DNA from 4 places in the Promicromonospora sp. NFX87 genome. Region 1 is predicted to be linked to each of the others. Evidence: predicted binding sites of a transcription regulator. Region 1 holds the regulator's gene; each other region holds the start of a gene.
The links. The regulator LexA, encoded in region 1, represses DNA repair genes until DNA is damaged. The targets are predictions, from matches to a motif close to TCGAACANNTGTTCGA.
Positions count from the first base shown of each region.

Region 1 (3,781 bases):
TTCCGCGCCCTTGGTCTCGGCTACCTCGGCATTGGGCTTGTCGTCCGTCACACCGATCACCTCCTCTTGTTCCGGGGGTCCCTCGATCGGGTCCGTCGTCGGCCCCAGCCTGCACCACGGCACAGCCAGGTGCCAACATTTTTGGATTCCACCGAGGCAACTCCGGCCGACGACGGCGCGGCGGCCCCACGACGCCCTATGCCTGGGCGGCCGCCCGCTCGGCGCGCTCCGCACGGAGCGAGGTGATCGCGCTCTCGAAGTCCTCGAGCGAGTCGAACGACTGGTAGACGCTCGCGAACCGGAGGTAGGCCACCTCGTCGAGCTCGCGGAGCGGGCCGAGGATGGCGAGGCCCACCTCGTACGCGTCGATCTCCGCGCTGCCGTTGCTCCGCAGGGTCTCCTCGACACGCTGGGCCAGGATCGCCAGGTCGTCGTCGCTCACCGGGCGCCCCTGGCACGCCTTGCGCACACCCGCGGCGACCTTGTCGCGGCTGAACGGCTCCGTGGCGCCGGAGCGCTTGACCACGGACAGGCTCGCGGTCTCCACGGTGGTGAACCGTCGGTTGCAGTTCGGGCACTGCCGTCGGCGCCGGATCGACAGGCCGTCGTCGGCGGTCCGCGAGTCCACCACACGCGAGTCGGCGTGGCGACAGAACGGGCAGTGCATGCTCACTCCTGCGTGGTCGACCATCGACCGGAGGCCTCCGGTCGCGCCCCGACCGTAAGCGGGCAAACCACCCCCTTGCAACATAGCCGCAACATTCGTCGGCGAATCGAGGCCTTTCGTCACTCCTTGGGCAGGAGCAGCAGCTCCCCGACGCGCAGCGTGCCGGTCGACATCTCGTTCAGCTCCTGCAGCCGGCCGACCGCGTGCCGCACGTCCTCGCCGGGCCTCGCGACCTCCTGGGCGAAGCCCCAGAGCGTCTCTCCCGGCTGCACGGCATGCACCCGGACCTCGGTGGGTTCTCCCGGGGAGCTGGCGACCGCCGTCGCCCCCCACGTGACCATCGGCGCGAGCAGGAGCATGGCCAGCAGCACGAGGACCACGCGGCCACGCCGCGTGAGCCGCAGGCCGGCCAGGCCCAGCCGGTCGGCGATCGTGCGCCCTTCCGCCGGGGCGTACGCACGGAGCGCAGCCGGTCCGGCCGCCGGTGCGTACGCCCGGCCATACGACGGCGCATACGCCTGTTCATACGTCGGGGTGTACTGCCGCAGCGGGATCACGTCCCCCATGGCCCCTCCTCGAGGTGCAGAGCTTCTGTCGTTCATACAAGCGTTCGTCGAACGCCCGTACCATTGTGTAGCACGGGACACCGTCCATGTCGAGACACGCTCGAACATTCGTTTGAGCCGAGCGCGTTTGTGACCTAGAGTGGGTAGCGCACAGGAGAACATTTGTCGGAACGGGAGGGGCACGGGCATGACGGGACGGGACGGGACCAGCGACACGAGAGCCGTCGACACGGCAGCCTCCGGCGTCGCCACGCTGGACACGCCGGCCGACAAGGCGGTCGCTGACGTGCACACGATCTCGCCGACAGACCGCCTCACCGAACGGCAGCGCCTCGTGCTGGACACGATCCGGCAGTCGTTCGAGACGCGGGGCTACCCGCCGTCGATGCGTGAGATCGGCGAGGCCGTCGGGCTGGCCAGTCCGTCGAGCGTCAAGCACCAGCTCCAGATGCTCGAGAAGAAGGGCTTCCTGCGCCGCGACCCCAACCGGCCGCGTGCCATGGAGCTCGTGGAGCCGATGGCCGAGCAGGTCGACAAGCCGACCCGCGGCGAGATCCACTGGCCCGAGCCGCGCCGTAGCGGCCAGGTCCACTGGGGCGGCTCGGTGCCCGACGACGCCAGCACTCCCCCGCCGTCGTACGTACCGCTCGTGGGCCGTATCGCGGCCGGTGGCCCGATCCTCGCCGAACAGGTCGTCGAGGACGTGTTCCCGCTCCCCCGCCAGCTGGTGGGTGACGGCGAGCTGTTCCTCCTCAAGGTCGCCGGCGACTCGATGGTCGACGCCGCGATCTGCGACGGGGACTGGGTGGTCGTGCGCCAGCAGAACGTCGCGGAGCAGGGCGAGATCGTCGCCGCCATGATCGACGGCGAGGCCACGGTCAAGACGTTCAAGCAGACCGACGGTCATGTGCTGCTGCTGCCGCAGAACCCGGCTTACGAGCCGATTCCCGGCGACGAGGCCCAGATCCTCGGCCGCGTGGTCGCCGTCCTCCGCAGCCTCTGACAAGACCGCGAAGTAGAGCGCCTGTCCGCCCTGCGCAACGCTCAGCGTGCGTAGGGCGGACAGGCGCTCTACTTCGCGGTGCCGTCAGAAGCCGAACCGCCTCTGCACGGCCCGCACGTTCTCTGCCGAGGCACGAAGGCCCGCCAGCTCGTCATCGGACATCGGCACCCGCACGTTGTCCGTGACACCCCGCCGGTCCACGAGCGACGGCACGGACAGGCACACGTCGCTGATGCCGTGGTAGTCGTCCAGCAGCGAGGACACCGGCATGATCCGGCCCTCGTCCTTGAGCACCGCCTCGATGATGCGGGTAGCGGCCAGGCCGACGGCGTAGTTGGTCGCCCCCTTGCCGGAGATGATCCGGTACGCGGAGTCCACGACCTCGCGGTGCACCTCCGTACGGACCGCCGCGTCGAGCGGCGGCTTGCCGCCCAGCGGCTCCCAGTCGAGCAGCGGCATGCCGCCGATCGACGCCGAGCTCCACAGCGCGATCTCCGAGTCGCCGTGCTCCCCGGCGATGTACGCGTGCACGTTCCCCACCGCCACGCCGCAGCGCTCGGCGAGCACCACGCGCAGCCGGGAGGAGTCCAGGACCGTACCGCTGCCGAACATCCGCTCGCGCGGCACTCCGGAGATCTTGAGCGCCGCGTAGGTCACGACGTCCACCGGGTTCGTCACCATGACGTACGTGGCACCCGGCGCGACCTCGACGAGGCCGGGCAGGATGTCGCGCATCAGCCCGATGGTTCCCTCGGCGAGGTCGAGCCGCGTCTGCCCGGGCTTCTGCTTCGCCCCTGCGGTCACGACCACGACGTCGGCTCCCGCGCACACCGCAACGTCGTCCGAGCCGATCACCTGCGCCTGGGGCGTGAACATGAGGCCGTGCTGGAGGTCGAGCACCTCGGCCTCGACCTTCGCCCGGTTGACGTCGTGCAGGGCGATGGTCCGCGCCGAGCCCCGCGCGAGCGCGGCGAAGGCCAGCGTGGAGCCCACAGCGCCCGCGCCCACCACCGCGAGCTTGGTGGTACGGGCATTGGAGGGACGTACGGCCGGGATGTCCGAAAGGGCTGCCATGCCCCCAGGTTAGGTGTCGAGCCTCGCCAGCGCGGCGCGCACCAGCGCCGAGTCTGTGGTCGGCCAGAACCCCGGCATCGAACGGGTGAGGAACGAGGCGTAGCGCGCGGTCGCGAGGCGCGGGTCCAGGACGGCCACCACTCCCCTGTCGTCCATGCTCCGCACGAGACGCCCGGCACCCTGCGCGAGCAGCAGCGCCGCGTGCTGCGCGGACACCGCCATGAACCCGTTGCCGCCCGCCTGCTCCACGGCCTTGGCGCGGGCGGCCTTGACCGGGTCGTCGGGGCGCGGGAACGGGATGCGGTCGATCAGCACGAGCTGGCACGACGGCCCGGGCACGTCCACGCCCTGCCACAGGGACAGCGTGCCGAACAGGCAGGCCTCCGGATCCTCGGCGAACTCGCGCACGAGGGTGGGCAGCTGGTCGTCGCCCTGCGCCAGGATCGGGAAGTCGAGCCGCTCCCGCATGGC
Region 1 is NZ_CP183413.1:4,006,109-4,009,889, forward strand. Features, by position in the region: gene ACNYC2_RS18010 (DUF5302 domain-containing protein) at 1-51, opposite strand, end outside; gene nrdR (transcriptional regulator NrdR) at 197-667, opposite strand; gene ACNYC2_RS18020 (LysM peptidoglycan-binding domain-containing protein) at 787-1,233, opposite strand; gene lexA (transcriptional repressor LexA) at 1,421-2,236, shown strand; gene ACNYC2_RS18030 (L-lactate dehydrogenase) at 2,321-3,310, opposite strand; gene ACNYC2_RS18035 (ATP-dependent DNA helicase) at 3,320-3,781, opposite strand, start outside.

Region 2 (3,781 bases), 1.2 Mb from region 1:
GCGGAGGGTGCTGCCGTCACGGTGACGAACGTGCGCGAGCGCGCGGGCTGCTCCAACGCGGCGGCGACGAAGTACCTGCGGGAGTGGCGAGACAGCAGAGCCGCGGAGAACGAAGCGCGGCAGGCGCTCCCCGAGCTGCCGGCGGCGGTCACCGCGCTGGTGGAGCGTGGCCTCGACGCGCTGTGGGGTGCGGCCGTCGAGGTGGCGCGGTCCGAGCACGAGGCAGCGGCCGCCGCGCAGGACGAGGCGCTGACCGCCGTCGTCGGCGAGGCGGATGCGCTGGCCGCGCGAGTGGACGAGGCTGACGCGGAGCTCGCGCAGTTCCGTGCGGTGCTGGAGTCGGCGCGCGAGCAGGCGCGGTCCGCCGAGGAGGATCGTGCCGCGGTGGAGAAGGAGCGGGCGGACGCCGTGGCGACGTCGGCCCGGCTGGAGAGCGACCTGGCCGCCGTGCGACAGGCGCTCGACGCCGCGCGGGACGAGCTCGCCCAGGAGCGGGCCGCTACGGCCGCTGCCGAACGCGCACGGTCCGACGCCGAGGCGGCCCGGGCGCAGGCAGAGGGCGCCGCCGTCGGGCTGCGGGAGTCCCTGGCCGACGTGCGCCAGGCGCTCGAGGCAGCCCGGACCGACGCCACCCAGGCACACCGGGACCAGGCGGCGGCCGAGACGGCCCGCGCCGTCGCAGACGCGTCGGTCGCCCGGCTGGAGGGCGAGCTGGTCGCATCGCGTGACGCTCTGGCGGCGGCGCGGGAGCAGGCGACGGAGGCGGAGCAGACCCGCATGGCGGCGATCGCGGCGCGGGCCCAGGCGGAGGGCACGGCGGCCGGGCTGCGGGAGGCGCTGGAAGCGGCGGCTGCGTCCGCTGCGATCCCGTCGACCGTTCCTGCCGGGGGCTCGGGCGGCTGATCGGCAGGCGGCGACGTCAGATCACCCCTGCCCAGCGGCGGGCCCCGCGCGTCGGCGGGCACGAGTGTCAGTGGGTGGTGCTGTGATGGCCTGATGAACCTTCGCGGATTTGCCACCATCAACTACTGGGCCGACGACGTCACCGCAGCCGCGGCCTGGTACACCGAGCTGCTCGGGGTGGAGCCGTACTTCCAGCGCCCCGGCCCGGACGGGGCGCTGGCCTACGCCGAGTTCCGGATCGGCGACAACGAGGCAGAGCTCGGCCTCGTCAGCCGGGCCTTCGCGCCGCCCGGCCTGCCCTCCGCGCCGGGCGGCGCGCTCATGTACTGGCACGTCGACGACCTGGAGGGCATGGTGGCGCGCCTGATCGAGCTGGGCGCCACCGAGTACCAGCCGATCACCCCGCGAGGCGACCTCGGCTTCGTCACCGCGGCTGTGGTGGACCCGTTCGGGAACATCCTCGGGGTCATGTACAACCCGCACTACGTGGAGCAGCACCCGCTCTCCAGCTGACGGTTCACGCCTCTGAGCCGGCTAAAAGGTTATCCACAGATTTCAAACAGCGCGCACCATGCGTACACACGTTCGATAGAATCGAGAGGTGAGGTACCCGCACCGGGAACCGCAAGAGACGAGGACGGAGGCGGCGCACCATGGCATTCACGATCCCGCCCCCGTCCGGTCAGGAGCCCGCAGTCCGCACCTTCGAAGAGGCGCTGACCGACCTGGAGTCCCTGACCGACGAGCTTGTCGTGTCGGCCGGTCCCGACGCGGTGGCTGGTATCGGCGGGCACGCCGCGGCAGGTGGCGTCGCCGCCTCCCGTCTTGCGTCCGCCGCACCCCGGCTCCGCGCACTCGGAACGCGGCTGGACACGCTCCGGCTCACCTGGCTGCCCGTCATCGAGGCGGAGCTCCCGTGGCAGACGACAGGCGCACGAAACTTCTCGGCCTGGCTGGCGCGGACGGAGAACGTCAGCACGACAACCGCGAAGCGTGAGACCCGGACCGGCCGAGCGCTGCGCGACCACCTGCCCTCCACCCTCACCACGGCGCTCGCGGGCGGTATCGGCGCCGACCACGTCCGCGCACTGGTGGACGTGGCTCCGACCAGCGACGCCCGCAAGGCCGCGCTCGCCGCACCGATCGAGCCGGATGATCTGCCGCCCGGCATGGTGCCGGCTGTAGTTCCCAGCCCGCCGGCCGGTCACGCTTCCGACTCACCCACCGGCGACGGGGCGAGCACCGACGAGGCGACCACCGGGCCGACGAACCAGGATTCGGTGGGGCCGGACTCTGCGGAGCCGGGCGTCGACAGCTCGACCGAGGACGGCAGCCCCGGTCCCCCGGCGATCACCGGCGAGGAATACCTGACCGGCCTGGCGGGCGCTTGTGACCCGTCGCGGTTCCGTCGGGTGCTGAGGCGGTTCGGGCAGGTCGTCGACCCGGACGCGGACGACCGCGGATACCGGAGAGCTACCGAGCGGGAGCACCTGGAGGTCTCCCCGACCTTCGGTGGCTGGCACGTCAACGGGTTCTTGACGGACGAGCACGGGCAGCTGCTGGCGACGGTGCTCGGCTCGATGATGGGCGCTCCGACGCCGGGCGACGACCGCACGCCGACGCAACGCCGTGCGCAGGCCCTGGCCGACGTCGCCCGGGACGTGCTGGACAACGGTCGTGTCGGCACGGGTGCCGCGGTGCGACCGCACGTCCACGTCACGGTCTCGCTGACGGAGCTGATCCGGTACACGGACCGAGCCGCCGCCACGCACACGGGAGCAGCCGCGCACACCGAAGCAGCGGTGCGCACAGGCACCGGCGGGCTCCGACCCGCGGACCTGACGTCCTTGACGGCCCAGCCCGCGACGTTCACCGGCGCTTCGGCGACGGGCAGCGTCGTCCCGCGTGATCTGCTGCGCCGGCTGACGTGCGATGCGGAGATCACGCGCGTCGTGTTCGGCGCGGACGGGACGGCTATCGACGTCGGTCGTGCGCAGCGCACGGTGACAGGCCAGATGCGCAAAGCGGTGATCGCGAGAGACCAGCATTGTGTCTACCCCGGGTGCGATCAGCCTCCGAGCCGGTGCGAGGTGCACCACGCACTACGGCACTGGGCCGACGGCGGAGAGACGTCCGTCGCGAACTCGGCGCTGTTGTGCTGGCATCACCACACGCTGGTGGACACCACCGGGATCACGATGGCCTGGGAGGCCGGCGCGAACCCGGATCAGCCGGGCCGGTGGACGTTCACCAGCCGGCACGGTCATCGGATCGAGCTGGGCCGCGCGTGGCCCAGGGCCGCGTGACCCGTACCCGGTCGGCGCTACGGCGCGGCCACGCGCGCGACTGCGCCGATCTCCAGGGCCGCCCAGAGTGCTCCGTCCGCGCCGACGGTGATGCCGTGCGGCTCGGACGACGGTGTGGGGAGCTCATGGCTGGTCACCGCGTAGCTGGTCGAGTCGCTGCCGGTCGCCTCGTGGCCGCCGGCGCTCTTCGGTGCATCGTTGGCCACATCGTCCGGCACGGTGATGTGGCCGATCCGGTTGGCGCCCCATTCCGTGAACCAGCAGTCACCGGTGCCGGTGGCGACGATGGCGTGGGGCTTGGCCGCGCGGTCGGGCAGCGGGAACTCCTGGATCGCGCCGTCGGTGGTGATGCGGCCGATCTGCCCCGCCATGATTTCGACGAACCACAGGGCGACTCCGTCGCTGGTGATGCCTACCGGCGCCGCGCCGGGGGTGGGCAGCGGGTGGACGGTGATGTCGCCCTGGACGGTGATCCGGCCTATCGCGTTCGCCTGGTTGAGGGTGAACCACAGGGCGCCGTCCGGCCCGGTGGTGATCGCCGAGGGCATGGCGCCCGTCAGCGGTAGGTCGAA
Region 2 is NZ_CP183413.1:2,767,735-2,771,515, reverse strand. Features, by position in the region: gene ACNYC2_RS12405 (DNA-binding protein) at 1-903, shown strand, start outside; gene ACNYC2_RS12400 (VOC family protein) at 997-1,416, shown strand; gene ACNYC2_RS12395 (DUF222 domain-containing protein) at 1,557-3,209, shown strand; gene ACNYC2_RS12390 (virginiamycin B lyase family protein) at 3,227-3,781, opposite strand, start outside.
Region 2: the regulator LexA is predicted to act here: its motif matches at 1,477-1,492, upstream of ACNYC2_RS12395 (DUF222 domain-containing protein).

Region 3 (3,781 bases), 2.4 Mb from region 1:
CGGCCGAGCGTCCTGCGCGACTTCGAGGGGCGGGCCGGCGTGCGCGCCGTGCTGACCGGTGCGGAGGTCACGGAGGAGGAGCTGGCGCCGCACCTCGACCCGGACGGTACGCCGGTGGTGCTGGTGGTGGACGACGGCGAGCTCGTGGCCGATGCCCCCGCGAAGACCTGGCTCCGGGCCTACCTGCGCACGGCCGCCGACAACCGGCGCGGCCTGATCCTCGGCGGCGACGCGTCCGAGGTGGCGGGCGGGTTCTCCGGCTGGCAGGTCGACGTCAAGAAGAGCCGGCGCGGTGCGCTGCTCAGCCCCCAGGACCGGTTCGACGGCGACCTGGTGGGCGCGAGCCTGCCGCGGTCGGCCGTCGCCACGCAGGTCACGCCGGGCAAGGCGCTGGTGCACCTCGGGTCGGGGGAGCTGATGACGGTGCTGGTGCCGACGCTGTAGGGGTTCGCTGTAGGGGTTCTCGCTGTAGGGGGTCGCGGTTGGGTTGGCGACGGGGTTCACGGATGGTGCGCGCGGGGACGGGCGTGGCGGTCGCGCGCGTCGTCCGTCGTCGTGCCACCGTAGGTGCGTGCCAGCGGACGATCAGTTCGATCTCGACACCGCCGTCGACGCGCTCTACGCGAGGCCTCTCGACGAGTTCATCGCCGCGCGCGACGCCGCCGTCCGCCAGGCGACGGACAACGGCGACCGCCTGGGTGCCGCGCGGGTCAAGCGACTGCGGAAACCGTCGGTCGCCGCGTGGGTGATCAACCAGGTCGCGCGGGAGCACCCCGACGAGATCGGGGCGCTCGCGACGCTCGGCGACGAGCTGCGTGCCGCTACGCAGGACCGGGACCGCGCCCGCATCCGGGCGCTGGACCACCTGCGGCGTGAGCGCACCGACGCACTGGTCCGCGCCGTCCGCGAGTCGGGCGAGGTGGGCGGACGGTCCGTGTCGTCCGCCGTGCTCGACCGGATGACCGAGACGCTGACCGCCGCCGTGATGGATCCGGACGCCGCGGCGGTGGTCCGTGCAGGACGTCTGTCCCGGGCGCTGCAGCACGTCGGGTTCGGGATAGTGGACGAGGAGGGCGAGGAGGCCGAGCTCGTCGAGCTGCGTCCGGCGACGTCGGAGGCCGGAGGGCCGGAGGATGCCGGAGAGCCGGAAGGCGAGGGGCGGCCGAGGGCGACGGGGCGGTCGAAAGCGGCTGTGGCGCCGAAAGCGGCGGCGTCGAACAGGACTGGGCGGTCCAAGCCGAAGGAGGCGCCGACCGCCGACGAGACCGATCCCGCGGAGGCGGACCTGGTCGCCGCGGAGCATGCGGTGGAGGAGACCTCCGCGCGGGTCGATGTGCTGGAGGCGCGCCGTGACGAGATTCGCGAGCGGCTTCGCGCCGCGGACGAGGTGATCGAGCGCGGGGAAGACGAGGTCGAGCGCCTCGACCGGGAGCTGGAGCGGCTCACCGCCGAGCGAGACGCAGCGAGCGAGGCCCTCGACGACGCCCGGGAGACGGCGAACGAGGCACGCACCGACCTGGAAGCCCTCGAGGACGAGCTCGACGACGCCGTGGAACGCGCCGCCGAAGCCCGCCGCCGGCGCCGGGAGGCCCGCGGACGGTAGGGATAGCGGGTTGGCCGGATCAGCGGGGAGCTGCTGGGCGGTGCGCTGGATGGGTGGTCGGGCCGGCGAACGGTGAGGTGCGAAGCGTCGCGGACGGCTTTGGCATGCGGAAATTTCGGTGTCACCCGAGGCGGCATCGAGGCGGTCAGAAGTTATCCACAGATTTGAAATCCGGCGAGCGGATCGTACGAGTGTTCGAGATAATAGGTACAGCGAGGAAGTCAGAACTAGAGGCAAGTGATCGAGTCGGGCGGGGGTGGGAACGGTGGAGCAGACGACGAACAACGGACCCGCCGGCGGCCTGCCTGCTCCGGCCTCGATCGAGGATGTACTGGCCCGGATCGAGAACGAGATAGACCACCTCACCGCCCTGACAAACCCCGAAACCCTGACCGGATGGGACGCCCCGACGATCACTCGCCTGGCTGATGCGCACACCCGTATTCGTCGGCTGACCGGCCGGTTGGACGGTGTCCGGTACACCCTGCTGCCCCGCATCGAGAACGAGGGCTCGTGGCGCTCCGGTGGCGCGGCCCGCACGTTCACGACCTGGCTGCGCCTGCGAGAAGGCATCTCCGCGTCCACCGCGGGTAAGGACATGACGATCGCCCGCCGTCTCGCCACTGCGCTGCCCGTGACGCGGGAGCGGCTGGTCGCCGGAACCCTCGGCGCGGATCACGCCCGGGTGATGACCGAGGTTGCACCCACCAGCGAGACCCGTACCGACGCACTGGCCTGGTTGATCGACACCCGCACCGGGCACACCACCACACCGGAACAGTTCGTCCAGTCCGTTGCGGTCGACTTCCCCGACCCGGCAGACGACCCCGACGGCACCACCACCCGTGAGCTGGTCACCCAGGTCCTGGAGACCGCGATCACCGAGGGAACCCTGGTCACCGGTGAGGGCGTCGTCTTGCGCGAAGCCAATGTGTTGAACGCGGACCAGTTCCGGAAGGTGGCGCGCCGGTTCGCGACCATCACCGACCCCGACACCGACGACCTCGACGACGACAAGGCCGCCCAGGGCGAGTTCCTGGACCTGGCCAAGACGTTCGGCGGGTACCACGTGGCCGGGTTCCTCACCGATGAGCACGGCCTGCAGCTCACGACCGCAATCAACGCCATGATGGGCGCCCCGTCAGCAGAGGACAGCCGCACCACCACGCAACGCCGCGCACAAGGCCTCGCGGATGTGGCGCGGGTTGTCCTGGACACGAACCAGGCCTCTCCGGGGGCGGCGATCGCGCCGCACCTGAACGTCACGGTGTCCTGGAATGAGTTCGTCACCCAGGTCACCCGGACCCGGGACGGCCTGTGCCTGACCTGCGGGCAGACCGCACCAGAGCGCGGCAACCGCCCGGGCACAAGTCCGAGCGTCCCGGACACCGGCACCAGCGCTGGCACTGGCACTGGCACTGGCACTGGCACCAGCACCAGCACTGGCACCAACTCGGGTGCGGATGTCGGTGCAGGGCCGGTGAGCACCGGCCCAGCGGCCGGAAGCCCGACCGATAGCCCGGCGGGAAGCCCGAATGGAAGCCCGAGTGGAAGCCCTGGCGGGAGCCTCACCGAAAGTCCGACCGGAGGTCCGGGTGGCTGGAGTACCGCGGCTACGACCGTGTCCGGGTTCTTGTCCTCCGGTGGTCCGGTGTTCACCGAGACCGGTGGTCGTGCCCCACGCGCGCTGGTGCGCCGCCTGGCGTGTCACAGTGCGGTCACCCGGATCGTGTTCGGACCCGACGGCGCCGTCCTCGACGTGGGTCGGGCCCAACGCACCGTGACGGGACAGATGCGCCGGGCTGTGATCGCCCGCGACCAGCACTGTGTCTACCCGGGATGTGACCAGCCACCGTCACGGTGCGAGGTCCACCACGCGATCACCCACTGGGCCGACGGCGGCGACACCTCAGTGACCAACAGTGCATTGCTGTGCTGGTACCACCACCAGCTCGTCGATACCAAGGGCATCACCATGCACTGGACCGGCAAGCCAGCCACGAACACCACGGCCGGTGCCCTCCTGGAGACCGGGTGGGCCTTCACCGACGCCCGCGGGCACCGCATCCGTCTACCTGAAGCCATCGAAGCCCAACCTCCGCCCACCACCGAAGTAGCCTGAGCGGCCGGCCGGACCCCGCGAACCCAACGAAGCCGCCTGACCGATCCCGCCCACAA
Region 3 is NZ_CP183413.1:1,650,257-1,654,037, forward strand. Features, by position in the region: gene ACNYC2_RS07435 (FtsK/SpoIIIE domain-containing protein) at 1-444, shown strand, start outside; gene ACNYC2_RS07440 (hypothetical protein) at 572-1,603, shown strand; gene ACNYC2_RS07445 (DUF222 domain-containing protein) at 1,869-3,725, shown strand.
Region 3: the regulator LexA is predicted to act here: its motif matches at 1,787-1,802, upstream of ACNYC2_RS07445 (DUF222 domain-containing protein).

Region 4 (3,781 bases), 100 kb from region 1:
CAGGGTGCGTGGCTTCCTGGGGTCGGCCGGCATGGCGTCACTGTCCGCCGGGCGGGTGCGTCGCTACCCACCGATCCGCTCGATGGGACGCTCGTCCTCGACGCGCGAAGCGTCGTCAACAAGATCTTCCCGGCCAGCCTCATCGCCCTCAACACGATCATGAAGCATCTGCCACTTGCGAACCTGCCCGGTCACAGCGCGAACGTCGAGAACCCAACCGAGGCCAACCTGCCTTGGCAGTTCAGCGGCACCACCGCCCACCGGCTCCGCATGCTGTACGGCGTCACCGAACTCGAATAGCTACCTTGCGCTCGGGGCAAGGTTCACACGGCGTGGTCTTCGGCGATGGATGGTTAGGCTGCTGTCCGACGACAAATGGGATGTCTGGCTCGACCCGGAGCCGACCGACCCTGATCAGATCGATGCGCTGATCGCGTCGACCCCGACGCCACACCTAACTCGCGTGAAGGTCGACATGGCCGTGGGAAAGTACGCGACGACAGCCCCGACCTGGTTCGGCCGGTCGGCTGAGCCCTACCGCTCACCGGCTAACCCGCGGCACGATTTACGCGGCAGGAGAGCCTGTGACATTGGGCGGCCGGATGCTGCTGACCTCGGTGTCGGGGCGGGGACGCAGGAACCGCAGGAGGTGGCGGAAGCTGTGTCCGTCCCACCCCACGTCGGCTCTGACCTCGACCACGATCGGGTCGACCAGGGTCAGGTTGATGACGTCGTTCCGTGTGGTCGTGAAACGTGCCAGCGCCGTCCGAGACACATGAACGGGCCAGGGGTGCTTTCCTGCTGGTGGGACGAGCCATGGCGTCAGGGCGCGGCGAGCCGACGGTGACAGGAGAGTTGTCCGTCCGACGATCCGCAGCTCGCCGTCGATCATCAGACCCGCGATGACTTCCTGCGGGGCTGATCTTGTGCCGATCACCGCGCCGCAGATGACGTCGACGGTCTCGCGGTGCTTGACCTTCAACCAACCCCGTTGGCCCGCTGGGTAGGACTGGCCTCCGCCCTTGATCACGAGGCCCTCGATGCCGACGGCTGAGTAGGTCTCGAACCACTCGGTTGCGACGTCACGATCATTCGTGACCGGTGAGAGATTCAGCGGCGGGCGCCAGGCGGCGGCGAGCCGTTCCAGGATGCGCCGGCGCTCGTCGAACGGCAGACGGCGCACATCCCGACCGGTGCTGGCCAGGACGTCGAACGCGGCGTACGAGGCCGGGTGACTGGCCGCATGCGCGGCGGCGCTGCGAGGACCCCGTCCCATACGCATCTGGAGAGCGCCGAAGTCGAGACGGCCGGAGGACCAGATCACCACCTCACCGTCGAGCACGGTCCCGGGCGCGAGCTGGTCTACGCATGCTGCCGTGATCTCGGGGAACGTCGTCGACAAGTCGGTGCCGCGGCGCGACCACAGGCTGGTACTGCCCTGATCACTCGTGACGATCAGGCGAAAGCCGTCCCATTTGGGCTCGAACCTGCACCCGCCAGGCAGCGCGCCTACACGCGGAATCTGCTCGACAGCGCGAGCCAGGGCCACCGGGACCGGGCCAGTGAGCCCGGTAGGCAAGGTTGCCGCCATAGGTCAACAGTCACCCCGTAGCCATGACTCCGCGCGCTGGCCGCTGACCTGCATCATTGCTACCCGGCGCCATTCCGGACATACACTCGAACGCATGTACTATCATCGTGCGGTCTGGGAGGCGTAATGCTCGCCCTGTCACCACGCCCCGCCAGCGCCGCCACCCTCAGCCCCACCAGCACCAACGCGCTGCGGATCGCTCCCGTCTCCGTCGCCGCAGGGTTCCCCTCCCCCGCGCAGGACTACTACGACGGCGCGATCGACCTGACCGAGATGCTCGTGCACGACCACGCGGCCACGTTCATCGTGCGCGCCTCTGGCGACTCGATGATCGAGGCCGGTATCAGCGACGGCGACGAGCTCCTCGTCGACCGGTCCAAGACACCACGCCACGATGACGTCGTCGTCGCCGTCCTGGACGGCGAGCTGACCGTCAAGCGCCTCGAGCTTGGCCCGCACGGCGTCGTGCTGCGGGCCGACAACGCGAACCACCCCGACATCACCGTGCCCGAGCTATCCGACCTGCAGATCTGGGGCGTGGTCACCTACTGCATCCACCACCTGCGAGGCCACCGGTGATCGCGCACGTCGACGTCAACTCCGCCTACCTCCTTCGAGCGGGTCTTCAACCCCGCCCTACAGAGCGTGCCGCTGGTCGTGCTGTCCAACAACGACGGCATGGTCGTCGCGGCCTCCCGTGAGGCGAAGGCGCTCGGTCTCGACCTGGGCAAGGCCTGGTTCGAGCTACGCCCGACGGCCGCCCGGTCCGGCGTCGTGGCGGTGTCGAGCAATTACGAGCTCTACGGCGACATGTCCCGCCGCGTGATGGAGGTCCTCGAGCGCTTCACCCACGACCTGGACGTCTACTCGATCGACGAGGCCTTCCTCACCGTCGACCGGCGCACTGCCGCGGACCCGGAGGCGATGACCCGGCTCGGGCACGACATCAAGAACACGATGCGTCGCTTGCTCGGTGTGCCGGTGTGCGTCGGGATCGCCGAGACCCGCACCCTGGCGAAGCTGTCGAATCGCGCCGCGAAGAAGATCGGCGACTTCGACGGCGTGTGCGTGTGGCCGGCCATCGACTCCGGCTGGCGCGAGAGGCTGATGCGGGCGCTGCCGGTCTCCGAGGTCTGGGGCATCGCCTCACGCCTGGAGCAACGCCTGGGTGGGCACGGCGTCCTGTCGGTCTGGGACCTGGCTACCGTCGACCCGGCGCATATCCGAGCACTGTTCAACGTCGTCGTGATGCGTACCGCGTTGGAGTTGCGTGGGGTCGCGTGCATCGGGCCCGAGGAGGACCGCACCGGGAAGAAGCAGCAGATCATCGTGTCGCGCTCTTTTTCCGAGAAGGTCACCTCCGTCGTGACCATGCGTCAGGCGCTGAGCATCTACGCTCAGCAGGCCGCGACGCGCTTGGTCAAGCACGCCCAGGTCGCCCGGACCTTGACCGCGTTCGCCGGCACGAGCCACTGGGCTCAGGACAAGCACCACCCGTCGGTCGCGGTGCGTCTCCCTTTCCCGACCGCTGACCCCGTCGAGCTGACCCGGGCCGCCCACTGCCTGCTGCCTCAGATCGTCGAGGGTGCCCGGTACGCGCGCGCCGGGCTGTTGCTTACCGACCTCACCCCCGCCGGCGCGCAGCTCCCGTTCGAGCTCTTCCGCTCCCGTCACGAGGACGCCGGGATTGCCACTCTCATCGACCGGGTGCAGAAGAAGACCGGCAAGGAATCCCTGGGGCTCGGCTACGGCGGATTCCGTCCGGGTCCGTCCTGGCAGATGAAGCGCGCGATGCTCACCCCACGGGCCACGACCCATTGGGCCGAGCTCGCCACCGTACGGGCGTAACACCGTGGGACGCGCCCCTCAACGGCGAGCGGCACGCAAGAGCTCGGGCAATCATCACATCCGTCAACCCGCCAGCCCGTACCCGTGGCGCCTGCACGACTGCCTACGCACGGAGCGCAGCGGGCAAGCGGACCGTCAGGGTCCCGTAGGGACGTGGGAGAGCCTTCGCGCTTGACGCGAGATCTGGTGCCGTGCCTTCGGGCCACCACTCGAAGATCGGGTCGAATTCGCGATGGTATGGTCGCTGCCGTAGGTCCGGACGGCCTCGGCCAGGCGTGTGGTGAGAGCGCCTGCAGTTGGTCCTTTGCCGACGGCACCGATCTCCAGCTCGTTCCCGCCGCC
Region 4 is NZ_CP183413.1:3,903,187-3,906,967, forward strand. Features, by position in the region: gene ACNYC2_RS17485 (hypothetical protein) at 1-300, shown strand, start outside; gene ACNYC2_RS17490 (ATP-dependent DNA ligase) at 566-1,591, opposite strand; gene ACNYC2_RS17495 (LexA family protein) at 1,718-2,170, shown strand; gene ACNYC2_RS17500 (Y-family DNA polymerase) at 2,237-3,439, shown strand; gene ACNYC2_RS17505 (hypothetical protein) at 3,575-3,781, opposite strand, start outside.
Region 4: the regulator LexA is predicted to act here: its motif matches at 1,678-1,693, upstream of ACNYC2_RS17495 (LexA family protein).